2 regions of the Pseudoalteromonas sp. UG3-2 genome follow, and region 1 is predicted to be linked to the other one. Evidence: predicted binding sites of a transcription regulator. Region 1 holds the regulator's gene; the other holds the start of a gene.
The links. Region 1 encodes sigma-54, which starts transcription at its own class of promoters, with help from an activator protein. Its sites were predicted from a motif close to GTTGGCACGNNNNTNGNNT; they were not measured.
Positions count from the first base shown of each region.

Region 2: a site for sigma-54 is predicted at 3,271-3,289, ahead of flgJ (flagellar assembly peptidoglycan hydrolase FlgJ). Genes of this name have one in related genera too.

Region 1 is NZ_JAWLJU010000002.1:1,954,638-1,966,663, forward strand. It holds gene mlaE (lipid asymmetry maintenance ABC transporter permease subunit MlaE) at 1-310, opposite strand, end outside; gene R3P39_RS11910 (ATP-binding cassette domain-containing protein) at 307-1,113, opposite strand; gene R3P39_RS11915 (calcium/sodium antiporter) at 1,290-2,249, shown strand; gene R3P39_RS11920 (KpsF/GutQ family sugar-phosphate isomerase) at 2,319-3,230, shown strand; gene kdsC (3-deoxy-manno-octulosonate-8-phosphatase KdsC) at 3,230-3,781, shown strand; gene lptC (LPS export ABC transporter periplasmic protein LptC) at 3,778-4,332, shown strand; gene lptA (lipopolysaccharide transport periplasmic protein LptA) at 4,322-4,867, shown strand; gene lptB (LPS export ABC transporter ATP-binding protein) at 4,864-5,589, shown strand; gene R3P39_RS11945 (RNA polymerase factor sigma-54) at 5,636-7,135, shown strand; gene hpf (ribosome hibernation promoting factor) at 7,165-7,452, shown strand; gene ptsN (PTS IIA-like nitrogen regulatory protein PtsN) at 7,454-7,912, shown strand; gene rapZ (RNase adapter RapZ) at 7,905-8,771, shown strand; gene R3P39_RS11965 (HPr family phosphocarrier protein) at 8,771-9,040, shown strand; gene mgtE (magnesium transporter) at 9,279-10,637, shown strand; gene pmbA (metalloprotease PmbA) at 10,681-12,026, opposite strand, start outside.
Region 2 is NZ_JAWLJU010000002.1:71,232-83,257, forward strand. It holds gene R3P39_RS03635 (flagellar basal body rod protein FlgF) at 1-600, shown strand, start outside; gene flgG (flagellar basal-body rod protein FlgG) at 617-1,405, shown strand; gene flgH (flagellar basal body L-ring protein FlgH) at 1,418-2,101, shown strand; gene R3P39_RS03650 (flagellar basal body P-ring protein FlgI) at 2,113-3,222, shown strand; gene flgJ (flagellar assembly peptidoglycan hydrolase FlgJ) at 3,325-4,287, shown strand; gene flgK (flagellar hook-associated protein FlgK) at 4,301-6,310, shown strand; gene flgL (flagellar hook-associated protein FlgL) at 6,313-7,566, shown strand; gene R3P39_RS03670 (flagellin N-terminal helical domain-containing protein) at 7,829-8,647, shown strand; gene R3P39_RS03675 (flagellin N-terminal helical domain-containing protein) at 8,848-9,663, shown strand; gene R3P39_RS03680 (flagellar protein FlaG) at 9,750-10,151, shown strand; gene fliD (flagellar filament capping protein FliD) at 10,162-11,550, shown strand; gene fliS (flagellar export chaperone FliS) at 11,566-11,985, shown strand; gene R3P39_RS03695 (hypothetical protein) at 11,986-12,026, shown strand, end outside.

The DNA.
Region 1 (12,026 bases):
CGGTTACCACAGGTCCCAGCTCACGCAATAAGCTTAATGCCACTAAAGGCCCTAAACTGTCTTCGGCACCGTAGCCCACCAAAACAGTATAGCCCTGTAGCGCCAATACCATACCAATAAATAGCCCCGACACCATGATGATTAATAGCGACTGGTGACCCACTTGGTATAGCTGTTTAATCAATAATGGCGTGCCTTTACGAACATTTGGCAAACTAAACAATGTGCCTGCAAGCATGCTAGTAGCACGACCCAAAGCCGCAAATCGACTTAAGGTTTTATGACCAAGGCGCTGAAGTAAATCCATCATTTGACACCTCCAGATAACAACGCTTGCTGATAATCCGGCGCTTCATAATGAAATGGCACTGGGCCATCAGCCAAGCCTTGCAGGAATTGCTGCACCAATTCTGATTCATGCTGCAACATTTGTTCGGGTGTGCCTGACCCAATCACGCCTTGATCGGCAATTATGACCACGTGATCGGCAATACTGAGTACCTCAGTAACATCGTGGGTAACAATGAGGGAAGACAAGCCCAGCACTTCATTGAGGGATTTAATTAACCGCACCAACACTCCCATTGAAATAGGATCTTGGCCTGCGAATGGCTCATCATACATGATAAGTTCAGGGTCTAATGCTATGGCTCGAGCCAAAGCCGCACGGCGCGCCATACCGCCGGAGAGCTCAGCTGGTTGCATGTCTTTTGCACCACGCAAGCCCACCGCTTGCAGCTTCATTAACACAACAAGGCGGATCAGTTCTTCTGATAACTCGGTATGCTCTCGCAGTGGAAAAGCCACGTTATCAAACACACTCATATCGGTAAACAAGGCACCACTTTGAAATAACATGCTCATGCGAGTTCTTGCTTGATAGAGTGCGGTTCGAGACATTTTAGGAATGCTGTTGCCAGCAAAAACAATATCACCGGAGTCCGGCTTAAGCTGACCACCAATCAGGCGCAACATGGTGGTTTTACCAATCCCGCTTGGCCCCATAATGGCGGTAATTTTGCCCTTGGGTACGGAAAAGCTCATGTTTTTGTAGATGATCCTTTCACCTCGAGAAAAGGTTACATCCTTGACTTCTACAATTGACTGCGACAAGTCGCTCTCCAGATCGAGACTAAATTCATCCCTATATGATACTTTTTTTTCAATCAAGATGGAAAATCGTTTTGGTAAATTTTTGTAAGTTTGTAAATGTCGCGGTTTACTTATACTTTCGATGGCGCTTTTGGTAGTATCTACGAAAATTTAAATCCGTTTCTGGCTAGAGGTTTATGGTTCTATCGTTTGTTATTCTGGTTCTGGGCTTTATCGCCTTAGTTTGGAGTGCCGATCGTTTTGTATTCGGAGCCGCAGCGTTAGCACGTAACTTTGGCGTGCCAACCTTAATCGTAGGGTTAACCATTGTTGCCATGGGCTCTTCTGCACCAGAAATGATGGTGGCTGCACAAGCTGCTCTCGCAGACAAAACCGACACCGCGGTAGGCAACGCCATTGGCTCTAATATTGCCAATATTTTATTGGTGCTGGGGATCACCGCTCTACTGAGGCCATTATCTGTCGGCTCCGGTATTTTACGCCGAGAAATGCCGCTATTAATTCTGGTTTCCCTAGGTGCTTGGTACATCGTCAGTGATAACGCCTTTAGCTTCAGCGAAGGGGTGGTCTTGTTAGTGGGCTTTATCACCTTTATTGTGGCGCTAATTATCGTCACCAAAAACAGTGGCGGCCAAAGTGATGACCCCTTAGTCAGCGAAGCTTGCGACGAAGTGCCCGATAATATCCCCACCCAAAAAGCCGTTTTTTGGCTCGTTGTCGGCATGGTGCTATTACCAATTAGTGCCGATTATTTAGTCGGTGCTGCGGTGGATATTGCCAAATACTTTGGCATGAGCGATCTATTAATTGGACTGACCATCATTGCCATTGGTACCAGTTTGCCGGAATTAGCAGCCTGTATTGCTGGGGTGCTGAAAAATGAAGATGACTTAGCCCTGGGCAACATCATTGGCTCCAATATTTTTAATATCCTCGCTGTTTTATCCATTGCTGGCATTATCAACCCCGCTAATTTAGATTTAAATATAGCGTCGCGAGATATTTATATCATGCTTGGTGCCACACTGTTGTTATTGCTTATGAGCCTGAGCATCACTGGCAAACGTCGCATCAACCGTATTGAAGGTGGCTGCTTGCTAGCTGGATTTACGGCGTACATTTATTACATTATTTAGGAACTGGCTGTGTCAACACATCATTTCATTGCTTCTGCCAAGCACGTTTTTGCAACCGAGCTCGCTGCAATCGAAGAAGTGCAGCGTTTTGTCGACTCAGAGTTTGCTGCAGCCTGTGAACTCATGTTTAATTGTCAGGGTCGAATTATTGTCGTTGGTATGGGAAAATCGGGCCATATTGGTAACAAGATAGCCGCGACCCTAGCCAGCACTGGCAGCCCAGCGTTTTTCGTGCACCCAGGAGAGGCCAGTCACGGCGATTTAGGCATGATCACTGCGGATGACGTCATTGTCATGATTTCCAACTCAGGGGAAACCCAAGAGGTGGTGTCAATTCTACCGGTGATCAAACGCCTTGGCGCCCCGGTCATTGCCATGACCGGAAACCCAGAATCAACGATGGCGAAAAATGCCACGGTGCATGTCTGTGTTAAAGTGTCTAAAGAGGCGTGCCCACTAGGATTAGCGCCCACGGCCAGCACCACAGCGACCTTAGTGATGGGCGATGCCATGGCGGTCGCTTTACTCGAAGCACGAGGCTTCACCGCGGATGACTTTGCCCTTTCTCACCCTGGTGGCAGCCTTGGCAAACGCTTACTACTGACACTCAATGATGTGATGCACAGCGGGGATACTATCCCTATGGTCCATGAGCTCAGTACAGTGAAAGAGGCCTTATTTGAAATGTCAGCTAAAGGCTTAGGTATGACCGCCATTATCGATGACCACAAATGCCTTAAAGGGATTTTTACCGATGGTGACTTGCGTCGTATTATCGAGCAAAAAATCGATATTCATAGCACCCCCATCACCCAAGTAATGACGGCCAAATGCACCACCGGGAAAGCCAATATGTTGGCAGCTGAAGTGCTTAATATTATGGAAAAAAAGCGCATCAATGGCTTAATTGTGGTGGATGATAACAACAGCCCGATTGGTGCTTTGAATACTCAAGATTTGCTGCGAGCAGGAGTGTTATAATGCAGTTTAAAGATTTATATCAGCCCATATCTGAGTCCGCTTGGCAGCAAGCCAGCAAAATTAAATTACTTATTTGCGACATTGACGGTGTTTTTTCCGATGGTCGCATATACTTAGGCAATAATGGCGAAGAACTAAAAGCGTTTAATACCAAAGATGGATTTGGCGTCAAAGCGCTCATTGACAGTGGCGTTGAAGTGGCCGTTATTACCGGTCGCCATTCACAAATTGTTCAGCAGCGTATGACTAGCTTGAATGTAAAGCACATTTATCAAGGCCAAGAGGACAAGTTGCAAGCCTATCAAGCACTGAAAAACACACTCAATCTAAGCGACAGTGACATTGCCTACATAGGCGATGACGGCCCAGATTTGCCAGTAATGGCGCAAGTGGGTTTTGCTGTAGCGGTCAACGATGCTCACCCGGTGATTAAACAGATTTCAGATTACATTACCTTGCAGCCAGGGGGCTTTGGCGCAGTGCGAGAGCTCACCGACTTATTGATGTTAAGCCAAGGTCATAGCCTAACCACCAAAGGTGTCAGTGCATGACCGTACTTCGTGTCATCTTACTTATTGTTTTCGCAGCCATCATGGTGTGGATGTGGTCTCCCATGTTCAACCAAGATACTAGCCGCAAAAGCCAAGGAGATGAGCCGCTGGCTAAACCTGACTATGTCGCCACCGCATTACAACAAACCACCTACAGTGAAAATGGCTTGCTCAACTACCAAGTCACGGCAGATAAGATGGAACTCTATCAAGACCTTGGTTTTAGCCATTTTGAGAAACCCATTTTCACTTTGTACAACGGCGAGCAAAATTGGCGCATTAGCGCCCTTGAAGCCACGTTATATGAAAACAACACCCTGATTTTAGAGGGCCAGGTACTAGCACAAAACTTAGTGCCAAACGCCATGATAAGCGATATTAACGCCGATAATGTCAGAGTCGATATTAAGCAAAAATTGATGAAGTCGGAACATCCAGTCATTATTACAGGTCCTAGTGTTAAGATCACCGGAAAAGGCCTGCATGCGGATTTACACAACCAAGTGATCGAACTCATCAATCACACTAAGACAATTTATTATGACCAGTAAAGTAATGAACAAACTCGTTTTTTTAGGCTTATTAGCTGCCGCTACCAGCGCGCTCGCCGCGGAGCAAAATGAAGTCATCATTGATTCCGGCAGACAGCAAGCCCAGCTACAGAGCAACATTGGTATTTTTGAGCAAAACGTGGTGATTATCCATGGTGACAGAAAAATCCAAGCCGACCGCCTAGAGGTCCATCGTCGCGCAGAGCTTGGCACCAACAAACAATTATTGGTTGCCACCGGAAGCCCAGCTATTTTTAGTGAAAAGCAAGCGGATGGTAGTTTATTAGAGGCTAAAGCCAATGAAATTCGTTACGACGTCGCAGCACTGACGCTAGTCATTTCCGGTGACGCCGAAATTAGCCAAGCAGGACAAAAAATTAATGCTCAGGTCATCACCTATGATATTGAACAACAACTGATCAGCGCAGAACGTTCAGGACAACAAGACTCCAGGGTCAGAACGGTATTAGTGCCGGTTAATGAGGGCGATGAAAACAAAAAAGAAAAAGAACCATCGCAAGGTAACAATCCATGAGCGTATTAACAGCAACGGGGCTTGCCAAAAGCTACAAAGGCCGACAGGTGGTCAAAAATGTTGAGTTAAGCGTTGAAGCTGGCAGCATTGTCGGTTTATTAGGGCCTAATGGCGCTGGCAAAACCACCACGTTTTATATGATCGTAGGCTTAGTGCCTAGCGACAAAGGTGAAATTAGCATCAATGATGAAGACATCACGTTATTGCCAATGCACAGCCGTGCCCGAATGGGGATCGGCTATTTACCCCAAGAGTCCTCGATTTTTCGTAAGCTTTCCGTATACCAAAACTTAATGGCCATTTTAGAGACCCGTAAGGACTTAACCAAGGCCCAACGCGAAACCGAACTCAATGAACTATTAGATGAGTTTAATATCCAGCATATTCGCGACTCACAGGGAATGGCATTGTCTGGTGGTGAACGACGTCGAGTAGAGATCGCCCGAGCACTGGCGGCCAACCCGAAATTTATTCTCCTTGATGAACCTTTTGCTGGTGTTGATCCCATTTCGGTGTTAGATATAAAGACCATTATTGAACACTTAAAAAATCGTGGCATTGGCGTGCTAATTACGGATCATAATGTCAGGGAAACCCTTGATGTATGTGAAAAAGCTTATATTGTTTCACATGGGGAATTAATCGCATCAGGTACGCCAGAACACGTTTTAGCCGATCAAACCGTAAGAGATGTCTACCTAGGCGAACAATTCAAGCTATAGTTAAGACGTAGTAATAATAACTGTTAAAAGGGATTGTTAAAGATACATGAGGCAATCATTACAGCTGCGCATGGGGCAGCAACTTACAATGACTCCACAACTGCAACAGGCGATTCGCTTGCTGCAGCTCAGTACGTTGGATTTGCAACAGGAAATCCAAGAAGCACTGGATAGCAATCCGTTGCTAGAAGTGGAAGAAGGTGAAAACGCTGATACCGAAAGCTTGGAGCAAAACAACCAAGAAAAATCCGCTGCAGACGAAGGTCAAGCATCTCAGGAAGAAGCGCCTGTCAGTGATTATGAGCTCGATTCTGATACCGCCATGAGTAAAGACACGGTCAGCGATGACTTAGCCATGGACGTCACTTGGGATGAGTATATGAGTGCAGCCCCTGTTGCCAGCTCTGCACCTCTTCCTGATGATGATAATGTTTATCAAGGAGAAACGTCTGAGTCGCTGCATGACTATTTGATGTGGCAATTAGAGCTCACTCCTTTTAGTCCCACGGATAGAGCCATTGCTATTGCTATCATTGAGGCGGTAGATGTCTCAGGATTACTTACCCTAAGCTGTGAAGACATTCTCGACAGCATTAATGACGCAGAAGCAGAGGAACCGATAGAATTAGACGAGGTGGAAGCCGTACTCAAGCGTGTGCAGCTGTTTGACCCTGTCGGTGTTGCCGCGCGTAGCTTGCAAGAGTGTTTGTGTATTCAGCTTAACCAATTTGCACCAGAGACGCCTTGGCTGGCAGAAACCAAAATGATCCTTACCGAGCACATCGATCTGTTGGCGAGCCGAGATTACCGTACTTTAGCGAAAAAAACCCGGCTCAAAGAAGCTGAGTTGAAAGAGGTGATGACTCTTATTCATAGCCTCAACCCCAAACCGGCCGCCAGCATTATTCGTGAAGAGCCTGAGTACGTCATTCCTGATGTCTCGGTAAAAAAAGTAAAAGGTCGCTGGGTAGTTGAACTCAACCCAGATGCTATGCCGAAAATCCGCGTTAATGACCATTATGCGGCCATGTCTAGAACCGCTCGCTCTAGTGCTGATAGCCAATTTATTCGCTCCCACTTACAAGAAGCTAAGTGGTTTATTAAAAGCTTAGAAAGCCGTAATGATACTTTATTAAAAGTAACCAATTGCATTGTCCAACAACAACAGGCATTCTTTGAACATGGCCCTGAGGCAATGCGCCCTATGGTACTTAATGATGTCGCTGAGATGGTTGATATGCATGAGTCTACAATTTCTCGTGTCACCACCCAGAAGTATATGCATACGCCTCGTGGTATCTTTGAGTTAAAGTATTTCTTCTCTAGCCATGTAAGTACCGAAAACGGCGGTGAGTGCTCATCTACCGCGATTAGAGCGCTCATCAAGAAGCTAATAGCTGCAGAAAATACCGCTAAGCCATTAAGCGATAGCAAAATTGCAGATATTTTAGCTGAGCAAGGAATTAAGGTAGCGAGACGTACGATTGCAAAATATCGTGAATCCCTAGCCATTCCACCGTCAAATCAACGCAAAAGCTTGATTTAAGACGTAAAAAACCAAGAAGGAAAATGCTTATGCAACTAAATCTAACTGGTCGCCATGTAGAAATCACAGACTCATTACGAGACTATGTCACCAACAAGTTTGCGAAGCTAGAGAGGCATTTTGATCATATAAATAACGTTCACGTGATCCTTGATGTTGAAAAGCTGGTACAAAAGGCAGAGGCAACATTACACGTCAACGGCGGTGAGCTGTTTGCATCAACCGAGCATCAAGACATGTATGCGGCGATTGATAAGCTCATTGATAAGCTAGACCGTCAAGTTATCAAACACAAAGAGAAGCTCACTCGACACTAAAATGAAATTATGCACATTAGTGAACAAGGACTGTAGCAAAGCTGCGGTCCTTTTTAATAGCAAAAAAAGGATCCTCGAGTACATCAGCGAGTTGGCCCACAAGCAACTGCCTGATGTCGGTAAACACGTCATTCTCGATGCCTTAATGACACGGGAAAAACTCGGCAGTACTGGGATTGGTAAAGGCATAGCCATACCTCATGGTCGGGTTCAAGGTATTGAAGAGATCCTAGCGATGGTACTGGTCAGTAAGCAGCCGATCTCCTTTGAAGCAATCGATAAACAACCCGTGGACATTTTTGTCGCGTTTATTGTCCCTGAGGGCAATAATGAAGAACATTTAAAAACTTTAGCTGCTATAGCTGAAAAACTGCAAGACAAATCGTTTTGTAAACAGCTACGGCACGCCAAGACCGATCAAGAGCTTTACGCGGTTATCCAAGGAGACGATAATGAGTGATGAAGACAAGGGATTAGAGTTAATCATTATTAGTGGCCGCTCTGGTTCTGGAAAATCAGTGGCTTTACGCGTGTTAGAGGACTTAGGCTATTACTGCGTTGATAACATCCCAGTCAACCTGCTGCCTTCTTTGGTGCGCAGCGTATCGGATAATTACAATAAAATCGCTGTCAGCATCGACGTTAGAAACCTACCCAAAGAACAAGACGAATTTAACGACATACTTGAGTATCTTCCTGGATTTGCTAAGCCCGCTCTATTTTATTTAGATAGTGACGATCAGACCCTTATAAAGCGCTTTTCCGAAACCCGACGTTTACACCCACTATCGCTGCATAACTTGCCACTCGATTTAGCAATAAAGAAAGAGCGCGAGCTATTGGATGTCTTGATCACCCGAGCTGACTTTTTACTCGACACTACCAGCCTCAGTGTCCACCAGCTAGCAGAAGAGATCCGCGAGAAGATTTTAGGTAAAAAAGACAAACAACTGATCATCACCTTTGAGTCATTTGGTTTTAAGCATGGTATCCCTAAGCAAGCCGACTACGTGTTTGATGCCCGCTTTTTGCCCAACCCCCATTGGGAGCCAGAGCTAAAACCATTAACGGGCTTAGATCAGCCGGTGATTGACTACCTTGCTAGCCACAGCATAGTGCAGAAGTTTACTTGGCAAATTCAAACTTTTGTGCAAACTTGGCTGCCACACTTAGAGCGTAATAACCGCAGTTATTTAACCATAGCCATTGGCTGTACTGGCGGTCAGCACCGCTCTGTTTATCTGGCGCAAACCATTGGCGAACGCTTTGCCAAAACTCACAGTAACGTCAAAATACGCCACCGTGAGCAGGAAGGCTGATGCAACAAGGGACCTTTTTAATCAAAAACAAACTCGGCTTGCATGCCAGAGCCGCGTCGGTGCTGGCGCAACTAGCGACGCAATTTGATGCCTCGGTCACGCTTTATCAAGGCGATAAGTCAGCCGCCGCTGATAGCGTGCTAGCACTGTTATTGCTTGAGAGCAGCCAAGGTAAAGAGGTTAAGGTGGTGTGCGAAGGCCCTGACGCTGATAAAGCGCTGGCTGAAATTGGCGCCTTGATTGAAAATAAATTCCACGAAGATGAGTAATACCAAGCTGTTTGGATAACTCATCTTTACTGTCCACCTTCACATCCTGTCGTCATAGCTGATCCGGTGGCGCTTTTCTTTACTCTACTTGGTAGTTTTTTGTAAAGTGGGTTACACTGTATTGCCCTCCTGGCGCTGCATGTAAGGTTGCTTCTCTGCAATAAAACAACAAAATAGCTAGGGTAAAATATAAAACCAACAACCATAGTATTCAGTATTAACACGCAAAAGGATGCCTATGCCTGAAGTATTTGAGCAAGACTACACACTGGAACAACTGCAAAAGGTGACAAAAGCCTTAAACAGTGGACAGTTTGTTCAAGTTCGGCGGGTATTAGCTGAAACCGCGCCGTGTGATACTGCTCTTTTACTCGAGTCTTCACCGCATAAAGTCCGTGCCATGCTCTGGCAATTGGTCGACCCAGATATTCAAGGGGATGTCCTTGAAGAACTGTCCGAGGACGTGCGTTTGGGGATCATCGCGCAGATGGAACCGGAGCTCATCGCAGCGGCTACCGAGGACATGGATGACGACGATCTCGGCGACGTATTAAGAAGCCTGCCTGATACCGTTTATCAAGACGTGATTGGCGCCATGGATAGCCAAGACCGCGATCGCGCCACCCAAGCCTTATCGTACAAAGAGCATTCTGCCGGTGCTTTAATGAGCACCGATACCGTCACCATTCGCCCCGACGTCACCTTGGAAGTGGTATTTCGTTACTTGCGCTTAAAAGGTGAGTTACCCGATGGCACCGATGAGCTCTATGTGGTCGACAAAGACAACTGCTTTTTAGGGGCGTTAACCATCAATTTATTATTAACCAGCTCACCTGAGAGCTTGGTGCGTGACTTGATGGATGAAGACAAAGAAACCATCCCTATCTCGATGGATGAATCAGAAGTGGCACAACTGTTTGAGCGTCACAACTGGATCTCAGCGCCTGTGGTGGACGATAACGCGCATTTGCTAGGCCGAGTCACCATCGATGACGTCGTTGATGTTATTCGTGAGGACGCTGAGCACAGTTTACTAAGCATGGCCGGCCTTGAGGATGAAGAAGATACCTTTGCACCGGTGATGAAAAGTAGCCAGCGCCGCTCTATTTGGCTTGGCATTAATCTTTTAACGGCGTTACTGGCGGCCTTTGTTGCCAGTTTCTTTGAAGGCACGTTAGATATTCTGCCCATTCTTGCGGTATTAAATGGCATTGTGCCCAGCATGGGTGGTGTGGCTGGTAGCCAAACGCTCACCTTGGTGATACGGGGTATCGCCCTTGGCCACATTAACCAAACCAACCAACGATTTTTACTCGGCAAAGAGCTGGCCATTGGGGCGCTCAATGGCGTGCTTTGGTCTGTGCTCATCGCTGGGGTGATTGCTATCTGGCAGTGGGACTTTAAACTCGGCGGTGTGATTGCCTTTGCAATGTTTATGAACCTGGTGGCGGCAGGTATTGCCGGCGCCAGTATTCCCATCATTTTAAAGAGAATGAACATCGACCCAGCATTGGCCGGCAGTGTGGTGCTCACCACAGTCACCGATATAGTGGGTATTTTTGCTTTCTTAGGTACCGCAACCTGGCTGCTGGTTTAGGGTATTAGCACGATGCTGGCACATGCCAGCATCGTGGGCCGTGTTACTCTCCACCAACCTGCATATTATTAACCAGCACCGAGCCGGTTTGCACCGCGCCGCGCTGCTCAATATCACCGCCAATGCCCTCAATACCCATAAACATGTCTTTTAGGTTTCCGGCAATGGTGATTTCGCTAACGGGGTATTGGATTTCGCCATTCTCCACCCAAAACCCTGCCGCGCCACGAGAGTAGTCACCCGTCACCGTATTAACACCTTGCCCCATAAGCTCGGTTACCAACAACCCAGTGCCCATATTAGCGAGCAGGCTAGTGAGATCATCGTGAGTTGGCTTGACCAACCAGTTATGAATACCCCCGGCGTGCCCCGTCGCTTCCATTCCTAAGCGTCGTGCTGCATAGCTTGCCAACAGGTAAGTATTTAACACACCATCGGTGATAATATCGCGGTCCACCGTCTTGACTCCTTCGCTATCAAAGGGGCTAGACGCTAAGCCACGCATTAAGTGAGGCTTTTCTGCAATGTTGACACAAGGGTTAAAGATTTGCTCACCGAGTGTGTCGAGTAAAAAGCTCGATTTACGATAAAGCGCCCCACCGCCAATACCGGCAACAAGGTGGCCAAACAAGCTATTGGCGATGTCGGCACGAAATACCACCGGCACTTTTGCCGTTGATACTTTACGGCTCCCAAGCTTTGCCAGTGTTGCAGTGGCAGCTTCCAAGCCAACATCGTGGGCCGATTTTAACTCACCATGCACCCGTGAAATGGTGTAAGCAGAGTCACGTTGCATTTGCTCGCCTTCCTTACCAATCACCATAGTGCTTAAGGTATGGCGAGTGCGCGGGTAGCCGGCAATGAGTCCGTGGCTATTACCATATACTCGGATCCCTTGGTGACTAGCAAGGCTGGCGCCATCGGAATTAACAATTCTGGGGTCGGCTTCCAGAGCTGCTTTTTCTGCTTCAATACACTGAGCGACTCCCTCTTCGGGCGTTAATTGCCATGGGTGAAATAAGTCCAGCTGCGGTGGCGACATTTCCAGTAGCTCTTTATCGGCAATACCATTACAAGGGTCATCCGAGGTAAAACGCGCAATATCAACGGCTTTTTCTACCACTGTGCGCAAGGTCTCAGGGCTTAGATCGGCGGTAGACGCCGAGCCCTTATGATTACCGACATATACACTGATCCCCAAGCCGCCATCTTGGTTAAACTCTATGGTTTCAACCTCCCCCATGCGGGTGCTAACGGAGAGCCCTGAGGTGCTCGACATGGCAGCTTCTGCAGAGGTTGCACCAAGCTTTTTAGCATGCTTAAGCACCTCTTCTACGGCATTTTTTACTTCATCAATTTGGCTATATATTGGGTCTTGTGAGGAGTGCG
Region 2 (12,026 bases), 1.9 Mb from region 1:
TTTGCTATGCAAGAACGCCCTGGCACCAATATGACCGGTGGCGCTATCGTAGAAACCGGCCGTGAGCTCGATATTGCTGTGGATGATAAGTCTTGGCTCAGTGTGGTGGACGCCAGTGGTGAAGAAGCTTACACCAAGGTAGGCACGCTCAACATCCGTAATGATGGCGCTTTGGTCACCAGTCATGGCCGTCAACTAATTGGCGAAGGCGGTCCTATCGTTCTTCCTATTCCAGTAGATAAAGTGGTGTTTAGTGACGATGGCTCAATTCAAGTAAGGCCCCAAGGCGCCCCTGCCAACTTTTTGGAAGTGGTGGATAGGCTCAAGGTCATTGAAGCAGATAACAGCAAACTGGCGAAAGGCAACGATGGCCTGTTTAGACCAAAAGAAGACAAACTTGAAGACGGCATTTGTGGTTTTTGTGAAATATCACCCACTGCCAAAGTCCAGAGTGGCTTCTTAGAAATGTCCAATGTTAATCCAGTTCACGAGATGGTGGATATGATCAACCATCAGAGACAATTTGAAATGCAAATTAAGCTGATGAAAACAGCTGAAGAAATAGACGAGCGACACACTTCGCTCCTACGCATAGTATAAGCGTGAGGTAAGAGTTATGAATCCTGCACTGTGGATAAGTAAAACCGGCTTAGATGCCCAACAAACCGATATTTCGGTGATTTCGAATAACTTGGCAAACGCCAGTACGGTGGGCTATAAGAAAAGCCGTGCTATTTTCGAAGATCTTTTATATCAAAACATCAACCAGCCAGGCGGGCGCAGCTCTCAAGATACTGAACTGCCTTCAGGCTTGATGCTAGGCGCTGGTGCCAAAGTGGTTGCCAACCAGAAAAACTTTTCTCAAGGCAACATGCTCAGCACTGAAAATTCTCTAGATTGGATGATCCAAGGCCCGGGCTTTTTTGAAATCCAAATGCCTGACGGCACCACGGCGTACTCCCGAAATGGTCAGTTTACCACTGACGAGGAAGGGCGAGTCGTGACCTCTGGTGCGGGTTTCCCATTGCAGCCAGAAATGAATGTGCCAGATGATGCTCAATCCATTACCGTCTCACAAGATGGTGAGGTGTCTGTGCGGGTTAACGGCCAAGCTGAAAACGTGGTCATTGGTCAGCTGGTGATCAGCGACTTTATTAATCCATCGGGTTTAGAACCCATCGGCCAGAACTTGTACACCGAAACCGCGGTAAGTGGTGCGCCAGTGCAAGGCAACCCCAGCGTTGAGGGGCTAGGAAAAATTGTTCAAGGGGCATTAGAAACGTCCAACGTGAATGTCACCGAAGAGCTGGTTAATCTGATTGAAACGCAACGGGTTTATGAAATGAACTCGAAAGTCATCTCATCGGTGGATCAGATGCTTAGTTATATTAATCAGCAGCTTTAATTAGGGGGTAGTATGCGTGCATTATATTTAGCCATCGCAACCGTTGCAGCACTCAGTGGCTGTAGCACAACACAGAATAAACATGTGGTGCGTGATGATCCTTATTATGCACCTATCTACCCAGAAGAAACACAGTCGCAAATGGTCGCTACGGGTTCATTGTTTAATACCCAGTTTTCCAATGATCTATACGCCGATAAAAAAGCGTTGCGGGTAGGAGATATTATTACGGTGGTGTTAAGAGAAACCACGCAAGCGACCAAGGCGGCAAACTCCACGCTGGAAAAAGACAGTGAAGTGTCAGTGGATCCTTTAATAGGCTTGGGGGGAAATGCCATTAATATTGGCAGTGAGGCGATTCAGTTTTCATCGGGCTCGGCCTCTTCTTTTGAAGGAGACTCACAAGCTAATCAGTCTAATAGCCTATTTGGTAATATTTCTGTCAATGTGACGCGTGTTTTACCTAACGGCAACCTAGTGATCCGTGGTGAGAAGTGGCTGACCTTGAATTCTGGCGAGGAGTTTATTCGTTTAGAGGGGCTGGTGCGGCCTCAGGATGTCAAAGCGGATAATACCGTAGAGTCTAACCGTGTTGCTAATGCTCGAATTCAATATTCAGGCAAAGGCGATCAGCAAGAAGTGCAAAGTGCTGGTTGGTTAACGAGCTTCTTTATGAGCGCGATAATGCCATTTTAAGGGTGTAACAAATGAATAAGTCGATAGCAAAACTACTGTTAAGTTCAGCGCTGTTCGCTCTGACTGTGATTTCTTTTGGCAGTAAAGCAGAGCGAGTTAAAGATGTTAGTATGGTTGAAGGCGTGCGTTCAAACCAGTTGGTAGGTTATGGCTTAGTTGTAGGCTTACCGGGCACCGGCGAGCAAACCCGCTTTACCGAGCAAAGCTTCAAAGCAATGTTAAATAGCTTTGGTATTTCGATGCCGGCTAATTTAAAGCCAAAAATTAAAAATGTGGCAGCCGTTGCTGTGCATGCGGATTTACCTCCGTTTGTAAAACCGGGCCAAACCATTGATGTTACTGTGTCTTCTATAGGCAGTGCCGGAAGTTTGCGTGGCGGTACCTTGTTACAGACGTTTTTAAAAGGCGTGGACGGTAATGTCTATGCCATTGCTCAGGGCAGCTTAATTGTCGGCGGCCTAGGTGCTGAAGGGGCTGATGGTAGCCGAGTGGTGATCAACACCCCAACCGTTGGCCGCGTTGCCAATGGCGCTACAGTTGAACGCGCGGTACAAAGTCCGTTTACTCAAGGGGATTATATCACTTTCAATCTCAACAACCCGGATTTCACCACAGCAAAGCGCTTAGCAGACACCATTAATGATTTAGTCGGACCAAACAGTGCGAAACCAATGGATGCGGCTTCGGTAAGGGTAATTGCCCCACGAGACCCATCACAGCGAGTGGCGTATTTATCCACCTTAGAAAATTTAGAGTTTAAACCAGCAGACACCGCTGCCAAAATTATCGTCAACTCGCGTACCGGCACCATTGTGATCGGCAAAAATGTGAAATTACAGCCTGCAGCTATCACTCATGGCGGCCTCACAGTAACCATCGCTGAGCAACAAAATGTTGCGCAACCCAATGCTTTGGCAGAAGGGGAGACTGTGGTGACACAGCAAAGCATCATCGATGTTGATCAAGATGACTCACGGGCCTTTGTGTTTGACCCAGGTGTTAGCCTAGACGATTTAGTCCGCGCTATAAACCAAGTGGGCGCAGCCCCTGGCGATTTAATGGCGATTTTGGAAGCCTTAAAAGAAGCCGGCGCGATTAATGGTCAATTAGTCGTCATATAAAGGTTGTTTTATAATCAATAAGTTAGCCCCACAAATGTGGGGCTTTTTTTTGGTCTGTTTTTTGCATTATCTAAGTATGTGTTTACAACAGTGCTTAACAGTATGAATACCGACCAGCTGAAAAATCAGAGCTTTTTTGACTTAGGCAATCTTGACTCTATCCGTAAGGAGGCGCTTCAAGGTGCTGGCGATAAAAATGCGTCCGATCAGGCATTAGAAAAAGCGGCCAAACAGTTTGAGTCAATTTTTACGCAAATGCTGCTAAAGAGCATGCGTAAAGCCAATGAAGCACTAGAAGATAAAGATAGCCCCTTTAATTCCAGCGGAGTGAAGTTTTTCGAAGAGATGCATGACCAACAATTGGCAATGCATTTGTCAGATAAAGGCAGCTTGGGCTTGGCGGATCTTATTGTGCAGCAACTCTCGCCAAGTACTGAGGGCTTTAAGCCAGCGTCGGTGCTGCGAGGAGATACCGCTTTGCCTGCACGCTCAGAAACCAAGACCAACACCACTGTTAAGCCGAGTGCTGAAGATAGCATGGTGGTGACTAGTCAAACTGCTAATGAACAAGCAGCGAGTTTTTCTTCTCCAGATGAGTTTGTTGAAAAAGTATGGGACTACGCCAAGTCAGCGGCTAAGAAGTTAGGGTTAAACCCAGCAGTCATGGTGGCACAAGCAGCATTGGAAACAGGCTGGGGACAGCACATTATTAATAAAAAAGGCGGTGGCAGTAGCCACAACCTTTTTAACATTAAAGCAGACAGTCGCTGGCAAGGCGACAGTGCCAAAAAGTCGACACTTGAATTTGAGCAAGGTTTGCCAGTGCGCAAACAAGCTGATTTCCGGGCTTATGACTCAATAGCGGATAGCTTTGATGATTACGTCAGTTTCTTAAATGAAAACCCACGTTATCAAGAAGCACTTAATAATACCGCAGAACCTGCAGCCTTTTTAGACTCGTTACAAAAAGCAGGTTATGCAACTGATCCAAATTATGCCGATAAAATTAAGCAGGTATTGAAGCGTGTTGAGCTTCAAAGTATCGCTGCTTCATTGGTACGTTAAGGAGTAGACCCTCATGTCATTTAGCATATATGACATAGCAAATGCCGGTGTAAGAGCTAACTCTGAGCTTTTACAAACCACCAGTAAAAACATCGCCAACGTTAATACCGAGGGCTATGTACGTGAGCGTACTGAGTTCACAACCATGATCGATAATCAAGTGGGTCGTGGTAAAACTTATCGCTTACTAAATGAATTTGCGCAAAAGCAATTAAATAGAGATACCTCTAATAAAGCATTCTTTGATCAGTTTGTAACAGAAGCAAGCCGAGTAGATAGCTTGTTTTCTGAAGAGTCAAACAGCTTATCAACGAGCGTCAATTCGTTTTTTAATAATGTACAAGAAAGTTTAAACCAGCCTTCATCATCTGTAGCACGGTCATTGGTAATGACGGATGCACAAAATTTGACTGATCAAATGGATAGATTGTCAAGCATTGTGGTTGACCAAAAAGCAGTGGTAAATGAGCAGCTAGAAATCTTTTCAGATGAAGCAAATAACCTGATCCAAAATATCAGTGATTTAAATACCAAGATTGCGTCGATTCATGGCAATGAACGTGAGTCATTATCAAGTGGTTTATATAATGAACGTGATAAAGCAATTCGTGACTTATCTGAGTTGATTGATATCGAAACACTCGATGGTAATAACGGTGAAAAGCAAGTGTACTTAGGTTCTGGTCAAGCACTTGTCATGCAAAGTGGCACATTTAATCTGTTTTCATTCAGTGGCGACCCTGATCCGAACTTTAAAGAATTAAAACTTGATGTAAACGGTGGCAAAGCTGTGCCGCTTGAAGTCGATACAAGTAAGTTGAAAGGCAAAATTGGTGGCTTACTTGCATTTCGTGACGATATTTTAGTGCCAGCGCAAAATCAACTTGGTCAAATTGGCTTAGCGTTAGCCGATGCCTTTAACCAACAAAATAGCTTAGGTATGGACGCTAATGGTGAGATTGGCGGTGATATTTTTGCTATTCCAACGGTTGATGCGTTCGGTTATCAAGCTAATACGGGCACATCAACAATGACGGCAACCATTGAACCTGGTAAAGGCAGCGAATTGCCAGCAAGTGATTTTATCGTTACCTATACAAGCGCAAGCACCGTTGAGATTCAGGCAATCGATAATAAAGGTGAACCCATTGGTACAGCATCAACAGCGAATGTAACAACAGGTGTGATTGACTCTTCAACTATCACTGGCGGTGAAGCATTTGGTTTACAGCTCAATGTAACGGGTACAGCTAATACCGGTGATCAATTTATGGTGAAGTTGAACTCTCAGGCTGCAACGAGTTTACAGCTTGCAACTGAACGCCCTGAAGACTTAGCGTTAGCATCACCTATTCGGACTGCGAACGATATCAATAATACCAGTGATGCAAGTATTTCTGCTGGCACAGTATCCGATATTGACAACTCAACGGGTATTAACGTGGGTCCACCACCGAGTTTAGCGAATGGCGATATCACGTTAGTGAAAACGGCGAATGCGAACGAATATCAAATCACAGATGGCAATGGTACATCGACGTTTACTATTACACCACCTGCTGAAAATATTCTTGCCCAAGCAGGGGCGCCTTATGATGCCTACGGGTTTGACTTCAATATTGAAGGTTCGCCTGCCACAGGAGACACTTTTACCGTTGAGTTCAATACCGGTGGTTTTGATGATAACCGTAATGGCTTGCAGTTGGCTGATTTACAAAATGGTGAACTAGTGCGTCAAAATGTTGTTGCTAGTAGTACTGCGGATAATCACAAAACTCTAAATCAAGCATACACTGGTTTAGTATCAGATATTGGCGTAGTTACTTCGGAGGCACAAACAAGCCAACAGGCGTTCACCGCATTAGCAGATCAGTCAGAAGCTTGGTATGAATCATTATCAGGGGTGAACCTTGATGAAGAAGCGGCAAACTTACTGCGATTCCAACAATCGTATGCTGCATCGGCACAGGTACTTTCAACAGCACGTACTATTTTTGACACCTTATTAAGTGCGGCGAGGTAATTATGCGTATTTCAAATAACATGATGTATCAAAACAGCGTTAATAAAATCCTTGAAGGCCAGCAAGGTGTTGTTAATGCCCAAGAGCGTGTAACAACAGGTAAAAAGTATTTATCAACTTCAGAAAGTCCGTCGGCTTATTCTCAAGCAGCATTATATACGAATAAAATCCAGACGAATGAGCAGTACACTAAAAATATTAATCAGTTGAACAACCGACTCAATACTGAAGAAGCTGTATTAAGCAGTATCACAGATGCAATCCAGAGGGCTCAAACACTGACTATTCAAGCCGGTAATGGTACGCTCAATGCTAGCGATAAAGCATCAATCGGCAACGAGTTAGAAGAATTACAACAAACTATTTTGAGTTTAATGAATACTCGTTCTGAAGATGGTAAATATATTTTTTCTGGTTATCAGGATAGTACACAGCCCTATCAGTTTGACACTAGCACCGGTAAATACACTTATAGAGGTGATCAAGGTCAACACAGTATTACAATTGCAGAAGGAGTTTCTATAAAATCAAGTGATAACGGTTTTAATACATTTGAAATGGTGAATGCCCGTTTAAATGTAGAGTCGAATACAGCAACAACAACTGGGGCCATTACAGCATCAGTGTTTGTTGATTCACAAGCTGAGTTTGATGCCTTTCACAAACAAAATTACAATTATGATCCTTCTGCAAGTGCTAGTGCAAATACTTATACTGTAAGAGTTACTGCGGGTGCCACAACTTCTGACCCTGATGAATATGAAATTTTGCGTGATGGCGCTGCGCTTGTACCTGCACAAACGGGTACTGTTTCTGAAAATGGCCAAATAAACTTTGCTGGCTTGAATATTGAGTATTCAGGCGCTGCGCCCGGGGACATTAATTTTACCTTAGAGAAACCTCAAAAAGAAAATGTACTTAATACTTTGGAGTCGCTCATTCAAGGTTTAAACGATCCAACTTTAAATAATCGTGAGTATCGACAAGTGCTATCAGACGCAACAACGCAACTAGGCAACGCAAATGAGCAGGTAGTATTTACCCAATCAAGTTTAGGTGGGCGAATGAACGCAGTGAGTGCTATTAGTGACTCTAACAAAGCATCTGATATACAAAACCATGCAAGCCGAGCAAACCTTGTTGAAGTTGATATGGCAGAAGCCATTAATGAGCTCACTAAACAAGAAACTGCATTGCAAGCATCACAAGCAACATTTGGCCGATTAGCTAACCTTTCTTTGTTTGATTACTTATAAGCAGAAATAAATTGCCGCTTTAGTTAAAACAAAGCGGCAAAAGGCTCCCCTCTAAAAGCGGCAATTTATTGTCATACCGATACTCAATAATTAATAACTCCTTACTTTATAACCGAAGAGTAAAATTTTTAATTTAAAAACAGTTGTTTGCGTCTTTTTTTAACTTGGCATGTTTCATGCTTTAAATAGTTATCAATTATTTAATAGTGGTTCCTGTTAGACGTGTTGAACCACACTCTGTTTAATCTTTGGAGATGGTAAAATGGCATTAACAGTAAATACAAATGTAGCTTCACTCAATTCACAACGTAGTTTGGCAAACTCAACAAATGAGTTAGGTACATCATTCCAGCGTTTGTCTTCAGGCTTACGGGTAAATAGTGCAAAAGATGATGCCGCAGGGTTACAAATAGGCACCCGCTTAGCCACACAAGAGAATGGTTTAAATCAAGCGGCACGTAATGCGAATGATGGCATCTCTATTGCCCAAACTGCCGAAGGTGCATTAGAAGAAACAACTAATATGTTACAACGCATGCGTGTACTAGCAATTCAATCTGCTAATGGTTCAAATAGTGCAGACGACCGTGCTGCGCTACAAAAAGAGTTTGCTCAGTTAAATGAAGAGATCACACGTGTTGCTGATACAACTACATTCGGTGGTGTGAACGTATTAGACGGTAGTTATGCTGAAAATTTCCAAGTAGGTGCAGATGCAAACCAAGTCATCAGTGTTCAGATAACTACCGCTATGGACTCGACAGGTTTATCAACAGGTACTTTGAGTATTGATACTGAGGCTAATGCGCAAGCTGCAATCACAGCGCTTGATGCTTCATTAAAAACGGTAAATGATGTTCGTGCAGATCTTGGTGCGAAACAAAACCGGTTTAGCTCCACAATTCGAAACTTAACGAATGTATCAGAGAATGTTGCAGCATCACGTTCACGTATCATGGATGCTGACTTCGCTAAAGAAAGTGCGAACCTTGCCCGTAACCAGGTACTGCAGCAAGCATCAAGTTCAATGCTTGCTCAAGCCAATCAACAGCCACAAATAGCCCTATCGTTGTTACAATAATTTTTATAGTAGTAAAGTTAAAAGCCAGAACAATGTTCTGGCTTTTAACTTTTTGAGTTTTAATAAAAAATAATTTTTTATAAAAAAAGCTAAAGTAACGTTATGAAGCGCCGATAACTTAACTGTAGGCAGGAATCACTGAAGCTAATTACAAACTGTAAGGCTTGATTCCCATCTAGTTAAATTATTAGGAGGCTATCATGGCTTTAAGTGTAAATACCAATGTAATGTCATTAAACTCACAGCGTAATCTGTCTAATTCAACAAATTCGCTTTCTACATCATATCAACGTTTATCTTCAGGCCTACGTGTTAACAGCGCAGCCGATGATGCGGCTGGCCTCCAAATAGGTTCGCGTTTAGAATCGCAAATGAAAGGCCTAGACCAAGCGGCACGTAACGCAAACGATGGTATCTCAATTGCACAAACAGCAGAAGGTGCTCTTGAAGAAACAACATCAATGATGCAACGCATGCGTGTTTTAGCAATTCAATCTGCCAATGGTTCAAATAGTGCAGACGACCGTGCTGCGCTACAAAAAGAATTTGCTGAATTGAATAAAGAGATTGACCGCGTTGCTGATACAACTACATTCGGTGGTGTGAACGTATTAGACGGTAGTTATGCTGAAAATTTCCAGGTAGGTGCAGATGCAAACCAAGTCATCAGTGTTCAGATAACTACCGCTATGGACTCCACAGGATTGTCAACAACTGGTTTGAGTATTGGTACTGCAGCTACCGCCCAAGCAGCTATTACCGGTTTGGACGCTTCATTAAAAGCGGTAAATGATGTGCGTGCTGATTTAGGTGCGAAACAAAACCGGTTTAGCTCTACAATTCGTAACCTGACTAATGTATCTGAAAATGTGGCAGCCTCACGTTCACGTATTATGGATGCCGATTTTGCGAAAGAAAGTGCCAGCCTTGCGCGTAACCAGGTACTACAGCAGGCGTCAAGCTCAATGCTTGCACAAGCTAATCAGCAACCACAAATTGCACTTTCTCTTTTATAATCTATAAATTTTAAACTAAAATTAGAAGGACTTGTGTACTGGTTTGGCTAGTGTACAGGTCCTTTTTTGGTTTTAGAGGTGTCAAAATGGAAAACATTAATGCAAATCTCAATAAAGACACATTTACTTCGTTGAATGCCAAAGATGCAGAGCATGATCAAGTTACTAAGCTATCTGAGCAGCAAGGTTCAACCCCTAAAATAACTAAATTAATTGATAAACAAGCTGAAGATAAAGGGGTGGAACAAAGCTTGCTTAGTTCTGTCGATAAACTAGAAACCCTAGCTCAGCTAAATTCAAAGCAATTTAAGTTTCATATTGATGAGCAAACAAAATCTTCAGTGGTGGTTGTAACAGATAAAGAAACAAATGAGGTTATCAGGCAAATACCGAGTGAAGAAGTATTGGAACTTGCAAGTAAGATAGATGAACTTCAAGAGCAAATATTCGGGCAACCTTTAGGGGTTTTGTTTGATCAAAAAATTTGAGGAGTAAAGTATGGCTAGCATAACTTCAGCGGGCGTTGGTTCTGGGCTTGATCTTGAATCGATTATTTCTGCAACTATTAATGCGGAGAGAACAGTAAAAGAAAGCCAGATCAATGAGCGTGAAATCAATTACACCACAGAATTATCAGGAGTTGGTTCGTTTAAGGCTGCCTTAGATACGTTTAACAAAGTTTTTGCAAAACTGGGTGATGCTGAAACTTATAATTCGCGTAACGTTACATTCAGTAATGGTTTGGAGGAAACAGAGCAAGCGTTTGATGTTGAAGTTGGCAGTTCAATGCAATCGGGGGATTTTTCTGTTGAAGTTTTACAGCTTGCTAAAGGCTCTAAATTACAATCAGCTTCACTTGGTTCTTCGCAGGATACGGTTGGCGCCGGAAATTTGACATTCAATGCTGGGGATTCTGAATTTACGGTTGCTATTGAAGCCTCTGATACACTTGAAGACATACGAAATAAAATAAATAAAGCGAGTGAAAACTTTGGTGTTAGCGCGAATATTGTTAATAGTGACAGTGGTGCTGTACTAACATTTAGTTCATCTATTTCGGGCGATGGTAACACTCTTTCAGTAACTTCTGATGATGACTCTTTAGCTAGTATTGCTACAAGCACACCTAGCGGTAGTTCGGGTTTAACTATTCAACAGCAAGCTCAAGATGCTAATGCGTTGATAAATGGGCAAGCGATTAGTAGCTCAACGAATGAACTAAAAGACAAAATTCAAGGCACTACTTTGACTCTTAAGTCAGTAACCACAGAAGCACAAGAATTTAGTGTATCTGTTGACCAAGATGTAGTGAAAGAAACGCTTAATGAATTTGTCGATGCTTATAATACTTTAAAAGGTAAACTGGACTCTCTTTCTAATTCATCATCGGGTTCACTTGCTTCTGATAGTACTGTTAGAACTATGGAACAACAATTGCAGAGGATGTTTACTAATGAGTTAGGTGGTACTAATGATATTCAATCTCTGATGGAAATAGGTATAAGCTTTAACCGTGAGGGTGAAATGGAAATATCATCTATTGGTATAGGCTCAATGCAAAGCGGTGAAGAGTTATTAAATACCACAATTTCAGAAAAATACAGTGCATTACAAAGTTTTTTTAGTGACGATGATGGGCTGGTTCAAAAGGTTGATGGTTTAGTTGAACTTTACACAGGAAGCGGTGGTTCATTACTTAAAAGGGAGCAGGCTTTAAATGAGTCATTAGAGAAAGTTGAAACTGACCGTGAGGCGTTAAGTGAGCGCTTGGCAAACCTTGAAGCGTCACTAAGAAGCCAATATGCCGCTTTAGATAGTGTAATGGCACAGTATCAAACATCTAGCTCATATATTTCGAGTATTTTAACTAATACATCCCAAAGTTAGATAGAAGAGGTGAAAATGAATTTACGCGCAAACACTTATCAAAAAGCCCAAAAAGAGTTTTCTCTTACCGAGGCAGATCCGCACAAGGTTATTCAAATTTTGATGCGTGAATTTTTGACTCAAGTTTATCAAGCAAAAGCGTTCATAGGTCGTTCAGAAATTGAAGCGAAAAATAATAGTATTAAGAAAGCGATAGGCATTATAGGAGGCTTAAAAGGAGGCTTGAATTTTGAACAAGGTGGAGAGATAGCTAGCAATCTAGATAATTTATATGATTATCTTGTGATTAGGTTGTCAGATGCAAATACACAAAACTCTATTGAGATACTTGATGAAGTTTATGAGTTATTTTCGCCAATAAAAGAAGCTTGGGATGGTATTTCTGAAGAAGATAAACAAAAAGGCTTTGCACTTTTAGAACAAAGTGGTTCGTAAGTGGACAAGCCTCTAGATGATAAAGCCTTGCAAATTACTAA